DNA from 3 places in the Bacillus pretiosus genome. Region 3 is predicted to be linked to each of the others. Evidence: riboswitches for the same ligand, from Rfam matches in the RefSeq annotation. Region 3 holds a riboswitch; each other region holds the start of a gene.
The links. Region 3 has a riboswitch for S-adenosylmethionine ahead of ACU8YW_RS01020 (MetQ/NlpA family ABC transporter substrate-binding protein). Riboswitches for the same ligand answer to the same signal wherever they lie in the genome.
Positions count from the first base shown of each region.

Region 1: another riboswitch for S-adenosylmethionine. It lies ahead of ACU8YW_RS01825 (methionine ABC transporter ATP-binding protein); the one in region 3 lies ahead of ACU8YW_RS01020 (MetQ/NlpA family ABC transporter substrate-binding protein).
Region 2: another riboswitch for S-adenosylmethionine. It lies ahead of ACU8YW_RS24870 (methionine ABC transporter ATP-binding protein); the one in region 3 lies ahead of ACU8YW_RS01020 (MetQ/NlpA family ABC transporter substrate-binding protein).

Region 1 covers NZ_CM129593.1:334,940-338,218, forward strand. The annotation lists gene pruA (L-glutamate gamma-semialdehyde dehydrogenase) at 1-295, shown strand, start outside; gene ACU8YW_RS01815 (hypothetical protein) at 490-639, shown strand; gene ACU8YW_RS01820 (cysteine hydrolase family protein) at 872-1,435, opposite strand; SAM riboswitch class I at 1,678-1,784, shown strand; gene ACU8YW_RS01825 (methionine ABC transporter ATP-binding protein) at 1,908-2,927, shown strand; gene ACU8YW_RS01830 (methionine ABC transporter permease) at 2,917-3,279, shown strand, end outside.
Region 2 covers NZ_CM129593.1:4,785,861-4,789,139, reverse strand. The annotation lists gene ACU8YW_RS24890 (hypothetical protein) at 1-149, shown strand, start outside; gene ACU8YW_RS24885 (toprim domain-containing protein) at 231-575, shown strand; gene ACU8YW_RS24880 (thioredoxin family protein) at 579-887, shown strand; gene ACU8YW_RS24875 (hypothetical protein) at 1,042-1,386, shown strand; SAM riboswitch class I at 1,512-1,619, shown strand; gene ACU8YW_RS24870 (methionine ABC transporter ATP-binding protein) at 1,919-2,944, shown strand; gene ACU8YW_RS24865 (methionine ABC transporter permease) at 2,937-3,279, shown strand, end outside.
Region 3 covers NZ_CM129593.1:173,406-176,684, forward strand. The annotation lists gene ACU8YW_RS01010 (methionine ABC transporter permease) at 1-181, opposite strand, end outside; gene ACU8YW_RS01015 (methionine ABC transporter ATP-binding protein) at 156-1,196, opposite strand; gene ACU8YW_RS01020 (MetQ/NlpA family ABC transporter substrate-binding protein) at 1,209-2,021, opposite strand; SAM riboswitch class I at 2,107-2,221, opposite strand; gene ACU8YW_RS01025 (NAD(P)-dependent alcohol dehydrogenase) at 2,302-3,210, opposite strand.

The sequences.
Region 1 (3,279 bases), 160 kb from region 3:
CGGACCAGTAGTAGCATTCTGTAAAGCAAAAGACTTTGATCATGCACTTGCAATTGCAAACAATACAGAATACGGTTTAACAGGTGCTGTTGTTACTAATAACCGTGACCATATTGAAAAAGCACGTGAAGAATTCCATGTGGGTAACTTATACTTCAACCGTGGATGTACTGGTGCAATCGTAGGTTACCAACCATTCGGTGGCTTTAACATGTCTGGTACAGACTCTAAAGCTGGTGGCCCTGACTACTTAGCACTTCACATGCAAGCAAAAACTACTTCTGAAACTTTATAAGAAATAGTAGAAGAGATCTTCGCAGTCTGTGAAGATCTCTTTTTTTTTTTTTTTTTTGAAAAAATTTCTATATGTGGATTAAGATAGATATAAGTAGAAAAACTAATAAAGTAATAAGGTTTACTTCAGTAAATAAGGTATATTATATTTGTTGAATAGATTCTCTTTAAAGACAAGAAAAGTAGGTGAACAAAGTGGGGAAATATCAATTGGATTACAAAAGTCAGGTATCTGTGGCAAAGTTTCATGAAAAACAGACGCCTGCCAAATTTGATAAAAAGCAGCAAATTGAAAAATTGCGTGCGGAGTATTTGAAAAAGAAGCAAAAACAAACAGATAAATAATATGTTACGTTTTTGAGAGGAGAAACTAGTTTCAATTACCGTATATTACCATTAGGTAATTAGAACTAGCTAAATCCTATTAATATCGGGATAAACATGTAAATAGAAACAAAACAACGAGAAAAGTTGACTTATTAGTCATATTTTTTAGTATTCATTTTAAGGATTTCCTGTATAATACAATTTGAAAGAAAATCTATGGTTTGACAAGAAACACTCTTTTCGGTTTTGCTCACTGAAGGGAGTGTTTTTTTGTAGCCACAAACTCCTCTGTACTCATTACAGTTGCATATACTCCATTTAAACTAGCCAAAATTGTGTTATGAATATAAACGGCTGGTATAGTAGCATTCTTAAAAGAAAGATCTTTTGTAGCACAAGCATCATGTATAACGGTACATGGAAAGCCGAAATCAAAAGCAGCCCTTACGGTAGCATCAATACACATATGAGTCATCATCCCGCATATGACGACGTGCTCAATGTCTAAACGTTGTAATTGTTCTAGAAGATCAGTTTCGCGAAAACTATTTGGATAATGTTTGAGTATAACGGTTTCTTCTCTAAGTGGACGTACGCTTTCATGAATATGTACACCCTCTGTATTGGGCAGGAAAAAAGTAGCGTCATCTTTTATTGCTACATGTTGGATATGAAAAATAGGTTCGTTTTTCGTTCTAAAGAGTTGTAGCAGCTGACGAGCATATTTGCTTGCTTCTATTGGATTACGCAATTCCATCTTTCCGTGTTGAAAATAATCATTTTGAATATCAACGAGTAAAAGAGCTGTTTTCATATATTTATCTTCCTCCGGTTTCATATTCAAATAATGGTATTCAATTTATAGAGGTGATTCTCCTTTTAAAAAAATATGAAGGAGAAGAATTTTACATAACTTTAAAAAGCAATATTATATTGTGATTTTTTATTTGAAAATTTTAATAGATAAATAATTAATATTTTTCTAAAAAATGTATTGACTCTTATTATTCTGAGTTCTATAATGAGAATTAATTAAACGACAATTAAATCGATACATTCTTATCCAGAGAGGTGGAGGGACTGGCCCTACGATACCTCAGCAACGGGTTTTTTAATACCGTGCTAACTCCAGCAAGCCTTATAAAAGGCTTGGAAGATGAGAAGATGTGACCGAGTACATATAAGTGCTCTCCTTCTTATCTTTATGGTTGATAAGAAGGAGAGCACTTTTTATTTTACCTCGAAAGCTCTACTTCAAGTTTTTACAGCATATAGGAGGGGAAAAAATGATTTCTTTTAACAACGTAAGTAAAGTATATGAATCAGGTGGGCAATCTGTTCATGCGGTGGAGGATGTAACATTATCAGTTGAGAAGGGCGAAATTTTTGGCATTATCGGTTTTAGTGGCGCTGGAAAGAGTACGTTATTACGCCTAGTAAATATGTTAGAGAGACCAACGGCGGGAACGATTTCAATAGATGATAAAGATATTACATCACTATCGACGAAAGAATTACGGAAGCTAAGACAAAGAATCGGGATGATTTTTCAAAGTTTTAATTTATTTAATTCAAGAACAGTGTTTGGGAATATTGCTTATCCATTAAGGTTAGCGAAAGTACCAAAAAATGAGATAAAAGAAAGAGTAAATGAACTGCTAAAGTTTGTAGGATTAGAAGATAAAGCAAACTATTATCCAGAGCAACTATCAGGCGGACAAAAGCAGCGTGTTGGCATTGCAAGAGCACTTGCAACATCGCCAGACATTCTTATATGTGATGAGGCAACATCAGCTTTAGATCCAGAAACAACGACAGAAATTTTGAACTTATTAAAGAAAGTAAATCGAGAATACAATGTAACAATTCTTCTTATTACACATGAAATGCATGTTGTGAAAGAAATTTGTCACCGTGTAGCTGTAATGGAGAAGGGAAAGGTTATTGAAGAAGGAAAACTGTTTGATGTTTTCACACAACCAAAAACAAAGACAACTCAAAACTTTGTACGCTCCATTATTAATGATCATTTACCGGAAAGTGTTCTAGGGAAAATTCAAAATGGTGGACAGATTTATCGCTTAACATTTACTGGGGAAGAGACAGGGCAGCCGGTACTATCATATATCGCGAAAAATTATAACGTCGATGTAAACGTACTGTACGGAAATATTATTGAACTTCAAAATGTGCTATTTGGAAATCTTCTTGTAGAATTGCAAGGTGAACAGAAGGAAATTCAAAAAGCATTACAACATCTAAGACTGCAAGTGCAGCTGAAGGAGGTAGAAGCTCATGCGAGTTGATTGGAGTATATTTTGGCCTCGCATAGTAGATGCGACGGGGGATACCCTCTTAATGGTAATCGTAACCCTTATATTTGCTACAATTCTTGGTATACCCCTAGGTTTACTGTTGTATGTAACGAGGAAAGGAAACTTTTTAGAAAATAAATGGGTCTTTTCTATTCTTAATATCATTATTAATACAATTCGTCCGGTTCCATTCATCATCTTCTTAGTAGCTTTAAGCCCACTAACAAGAAGTGTTATCGGAACGACGATTGGAACAGCAGCAGCAATCTTTCCAATGACGTTAGTTGCGTCAATTGGTATTGCTAGAATGGTTGAAACAAATCTTGTTTCAGTTCCAAAGGGA
Region 2 (3,279 bases), 640 kb from region 3:
CTTCCGCTTTTCTTTATGATCCAGCTCCAGCGGCTAGAACAGTCGGTCATTTCACTCCTTCACTTGAGGCAAAAAGCGCCTCTAGTTCAGGAGTTCCAATGTCCTCTTGTTCTGAGCAAGCCGCTTCCGCTTTTCTTTTGCAAAAATAAACAGGAAACAACATGAAAATAACGAATATACTATATACTAAGTTAAAGGTTGTATAGTATATGGTGATCGGGTGATGACATATGATTTATGTAGAAAAAGTCATTATTGTAGAAGGTAAATCAGATAGAAGAAAGATTGAATCTATTATTCGTGAACCGGTGGAAATTGTTTGTACAAATGGTACAATTGGTTTATCGAAAATGGATGAGCTCATTGATCAGTTTTTTGATAAGGAAGTGTATGTACTAGTGGATGCTGATGATGCTGGAGAAAAGTTAAGGAAGCAATTTCGAAAAGAATTTCCGCAAGCAGAGCATATTTACATTGATCGCTCGTACCGAGAAGTGGCAACTGCGCCATCTTCACACTTAGCAAATGTATTATGGGGAGCTGACATTGACGTTTATACAGAATATTTACGGTAAGGAATGATAGAAGTGATTGATTGGACAGGAGCCGAAGCTACAGCCCTAATAGAGAACGAAGAAAAAACAGTGTTATATGTATATACTCCAATGTGTGGAACATGCCAATTAGCAAAAAAGATGTTAACAGTTGTTGAGATGACAATTGAAGACCTCCAAATTGGAATGTTAGATTTAAATTATGCTCCGCATTTAGCGAAAGAGTATGGAATCGAAAGTGTACCGTGTTTACTTGTTTTTGAAAATGGGACACTCATGAAGAAGATATATGCATTTCATTCGGTTGAATATTTATATACGGAATTAAAGTAGGCGGCAAAGTTTTTGCCGCCTCGACATATTTCTCGGGAAATATGTCGAGATGCAGGGTGGTTACAGTATTTGTCGAGCGAAAGTAACAGGATTGCTCTTTAGTGAGAGGGAATGGTATGTGTAATAGAAAGTGATATGAAGGATGTGATTTAGGGTGAAATTATATTCTTTGCTGCAATCATTTGTAAATTACGCTAATGGTCAATATCATTTAGAGCCGCTTTTAAGACAAGGAGAAAAAACTGTTAATTTCCGCTTTGGAGATGAAAGTTGTTCGTTACAAATTTCAAGAGATTATATAGAGCTGCTACATGAGGAAAGAGGAACGGAGCAAATCGTTTGTGTAGATGAGGAAGATGTAAAACAATTGGTGAACGGAAATGTACGATTGCAAATGCTAATGAACGATGGACGTGTACAATATTCGGGAACGTATCGAACGATGCTATTAGTTGAATCGATGTTCCATATATGTAAACCGATGTCAGTAGGTGCTTAAAATTCTGAAGTTTCATTTTTTACGAAAATTTCTGTTGACATGGTGTGTGGATATTGATACAATTCAATTCATAAAATATAGATAATTTCATAAATTACAAATCAGACGAAAATGTAATCTGATTTCTCTTATCAAGAGAGGTGGAGGGACTGTGCCCTGTGAAGCCCGGCAACCGTCAACTTATGTTGAAATGGTGCCAATTCCTGCAAAGCAAATGCTTTGAGAGATGAGAGAGAGGGATAATGTTGTTATATACGCATATAAACCTTTCTGCTTCTCTAAAGCGGAAAGGTTTTTTTATTGTTTGAATGTGGAGGACATTCAAACAATAAAAGTAGTGATAACGGTGGACTACACGCATTAAAAATAAAAAATTGCGGAGTCGACCAAAAATCTAGCTTCAGCGGCTAGAACAGTCGGTCGTTTCATCCCTTCCTATGAGGCAAAAAGCGCCTCTACGTCAGGGATTCGGGCGTCCTCTTGTTCTAAACGAGCCGCTTACGCTTTTTAAACAAAAAAAGGGGTGAACATCATGATCTTGTTAGAAAATGTAAAGAAAATATATAAAGCAAAAAGCGGTGATGTCACTGCTGTAGATAATGCCAATTTAAAAATAGACAAAGGTGAAATATTTGGTGTAATCGGATATAGTGGCGCTGGGAAAAGTTCTTTAATCAGATTATTCAATCAGTTAGAGAAACCAACTTCTGGCCAAATTACAATTGCAAATCGTGTGATTTCAGCAATTACAGGGAGTGAACTTCGTAAGGCAAGGCAAGAAATCGGAATGATTTTTCAGCACTTCAACTTACTTTGGTCACGAACTGTACGCGAAAATATCGAGTTCCCACTTGAAATTGCAGGTGTTGATAAGGCGAAGAGAAGAAAACGAGTGGATGAGTTAATTCATCTTGTTGGATTAGAAGGAAGAGGGGACGCGTATCCATCTCAGCTGAGCGGAGGACAAAAGCAACGCGTTGGTATTGCAAGAGCATTAGCTAACAATCCACAAGTGCTTTTATGTGATGAAGCGACATCAGCTCTTGATCCAGAAACGACAGATCAAATTTTAGATTTATTATTAGATATTAATAAGCGTCTCGGTTTAACAATTGTACTCATTACACACGAGATGCACGTGATTCGAAAGATTTGTAATCGAGTGGCGGTAATGGAGAAAGGGAAGATTGTAGAAACGGGTCCAGTACTTGATGTATTCCGCAATCCGCAGAAAGACATTACAAAGCGATTTGTACAGCAGTTAACGGATTCTGAAGATACAAATGAAACGATTGAAAGTTTAATTGAAAAGTATCCAGATGGTAAAGTAGTTCGTTTGCAGTTTATCGGTGAAGCTGTAGAAAGACCAGTACTTCAAAGATTAATGCAACGCAGTGATATAGAAGTTAGCATTTTGCAAGGAAACATCGCCCAAACAAATAACGGCTCTTACGGTAGTTTAGTTATTCATTTAAATGGTGAGGAAACAGCGATTCAGCAAGCAATAGAGGGAATACATCAAGATCAAGTAGAGCTGGAGGTGATTGCACATGGATAAGTTACTCACAAATATTGATTGGAATCAAATGTTAGAAGCAACTGGTGAAACGTTATATATGACGGCAATCGCAGCTCTTGCCACATTTGTTTTAGGACTAATTTTAGGATTGTTACTCTTTATGACAGCGAAAGATAATTTATGGGAAAACAAATCGGTTAACACGGCGATTGGAGCGTTCGTAAACATTTTCCGCTCGATACCATTCATCATTTTAATCATTTTATTAATCCCATTCACAAAGATTCTGCTTGGAACAATTCTTGGAGCGAGTGCAGCACTGCCAGCTTTAATTATTGGAGCGGCACCGTTTTACGCGAGAATGGTTGAAATTG
Region 3 (3,279 bases):
GAATTGGATAAATGATTTTATTTTCGTGTTGTCCACCAGGTCTCGTTAAAACAAGCGTGACGCCAAGTGGTAGTGCAATAAGGATAGAGATGAATAGTGAAATAGATGTCATTTGAAATGTTTGAATGGTTGCTTCCCATATGACTTTACCCCATTCATCCAAAAAGGACTTGTTTCCCATAATCTGTTCTACCTCCTTCTACGATGATCCCTTGCTCTTGTAAAAATGATAAAGCACGGTCTATTTCAGTTTTTTCACCTTGCATATGAATAATCAGTTTCCCATATGCTTCATGTTTTAGCTGTGTAATATTACCGGATAAAATATTCGGATACACTTGAAAGCGCTTTGTAGCGATAGCTAACGCTGGTTCGCCAGAAGAGTTCCCTATAAATGAAAGTGTTACGATTTCACCGGTTCTTTGTAGCTCTTTCTGTACGTCTTCAGGAATCTTCGCTGCAAATGCACTATTTACGAATTTTTTCGTTGTTGCATGTTGTGGGTTTGTGAATATATCCTTCACAGTCCCGCTTTCAACTACTGCTCCATGTTCCATAACAGCAACTCGGTCACATATACGCTGGATAACATTCATTTCATGTGTAATTAATAAAATTGTGATCCCGATTTCTTCATTAATCTTTAATAATAGGTCGAGAATAGATTCAGTTGTTTCTGGATCCAAAGCACTCGTTGCTTCGTCGCTTAATAACACTTCCGGTTCATGTGATAGTGCACGTGCAATGGCAACACGTTGCTTCTGGCCGCCAGAAAGTTCGCTCGGATATGCATCTTTTCGGTTAAAAAGATCGACAATACGTAAATACTTTTCTACCCTTTTTTCAATTTCATTTTTGGGAAGACCAGATAGACGTAACGGTAATGCGATATTTTCATAAACTGTCACAGTTTTAAGTAAGTTGAATCCTTGAAAAATCATTCCGATTTTTTGTCTCGATTTTGCTAGTTCTTTTGCTGATAAAGTTGTTAAGTCTTGGCCGTTTACAATGATATTTCCTGTCGTTGGTTTTTCTAATAAATTTACACATCGAATTAATGTACTTTTACCAGCGCCACTATATCCAATGATTCCAAATACTTCGCCCTTTTTTACTTGAAGGGAAGTAGGTTTAAGAGCTTCTACATTCCCTTTTTTTGTTGTAAATACTTTGGATACATTTTTTAATTCAATCATTATCGTCAGCTCCTACCAAGATGGTAAAACTGAACCATCAAATTTTTTCTCGATAAATTCTTTTACTTCTTTAGATTGATAAGCTTTCTTTAATTTATTTACAACAGCATCATCTTTATTTTCAGTACGAACAACGACCCAGTTTACATATGGTGAATCTTTTCCTTCACGGAAAATAGAATCTTTCGCAGGGCTTAATTTTGCACCTAATGCAAAGTTTGTATTAATTGCAGCTGCTTTCACTTCACTTAGTTGTGTCGGTAATTGAGATGCCTCTAATTCAACAATTTTTAATTTCTTTGGGTTTTCAATTACATCTTTCGCAGTCGCTTTTTCTGTAGCCTTTGGATCCACTTTTAAAACGCCTGCTTTTTCAAATAGTTTTAAAGCTCGAAGTTCATTCGTTGGATCATTTGGTACAGCGATTGCGTCGCCCTCTTTTAAGTCTTTTACATCTTTTATGTCTTTAGAATATACGCCCATAGGGAATGTTACTGTTGAAAATACTTCAGTTAATTTCATATTGCGTTCAGCTTTAAATACGTCTAAATAAGATTTCGTTTGATAGCTATTTACATCGAGGCTTTTTTCATCTAAAGATACGTTCGGTGCTACATAATCATTAAATACTTTTACATCAATTTCGAGACCGTCTTTCGCTGCCACTTCTTTTACCTTTTCAAAAATTTGTTCATGCGGTCCACCCGTTACACCGACAGTAATCTTTTTCTCATCTAATGCTTTTACCTCTTTATCAGAATTAGCACCACATGCACCTAACAATAATACCGCTCCACTTACAATGCTCAATAATACTTTTTTCATCTATAGTCCCCCCTTCATATACGTTCCAAAATAAAAAGCACCTCTCAAAAATAAGAGAGGTGCCGAATAGACAAAATAGGTTCCTCTCTTATCTTCCAAAACGAAAACTCGTTTTGCAGGAATTAGCACCTTAGCTTATACGTCATAAGCTCGGTTGCCGGGCATCATCGGGCCAGTCCCTCCGCCACTCTTGATAAGAGTATGTGTATGTAGTTTTTTAATATGGTACTAATAGTAAATCTTACAAATAGAATTGTCAATATTATTTTCTGAATATATTTTATTTTAAGGTAATGGAAACATTCCCTTTTTTATGTCCCTTTTCCACATACATATGAGCTTCAGCAATTTCTTCTAATCGGTAAGTTCTATCAATAACGGGCTTTAGTTTTTCCGTTTCGACTAGTTTTTTTAATAGAATCATATCCTCTTTACTTACCTTGGCCATCATTCCATTAACAGATACATATTTTCCATTGGATGTTAATGTATTTGTACAAAGGGATTTTTTATACTTCCCAACTGCATCAAATATAATATCGTAGCGCTCGCCCGGCTTAGTAAAATCTTCTTTCGTATAATCAATTACTTTATCGGCTCCTAAAGATTGAACGAGTTCAAAATTTGAATTACTACAAACAGCCGTAACGGTCGTACCGAAATATTTAGCAAGTTGTACAGCAGCTGTTCCTACTGATCCGGAGGCACCATATATGAGCACTTGTTGCCCTTTTTTTATACGGCCCTTTCTCAGGAAATGCAATGCTGAAGTTCCACCAAAAGGAATAACTGCCGCTTCTTCATACGTCACATTGGTAGGTTTTAATGCTATTAATCCACTTTCATGTACACATGTATATTCAGCATAAGCACCAGCATGAAGGCCAGTTAATGCAAAGATAGGATCTCCCTCTTTAAATTGAGTTACATCTGTTCCTATTTCTTCGATTTCACCGGATAACTCTACGCCGAGTATAGGGTTTCTCGGTTTTCTGAAACCTAATATGATCCGCATAGGAATCCAAAATAAGAGGGGACTATTAAAACCGCGTATTCTACAATCTCCAGTCGATACACTTGTTGCGTGAATTTTAATTAATACTTCGTTCTTTTTAGGTGTAGGTTTCTCTATATTTTGAAGCTGAAGAACGTTAGGTGGTCCATACTGTGTGCAAATGATCGCCTTCATAATGACCTCCTGAAATGAGTTGTTGTTATTTACATCATATTTAAAACCTTCATTAAACATGTCGCTATA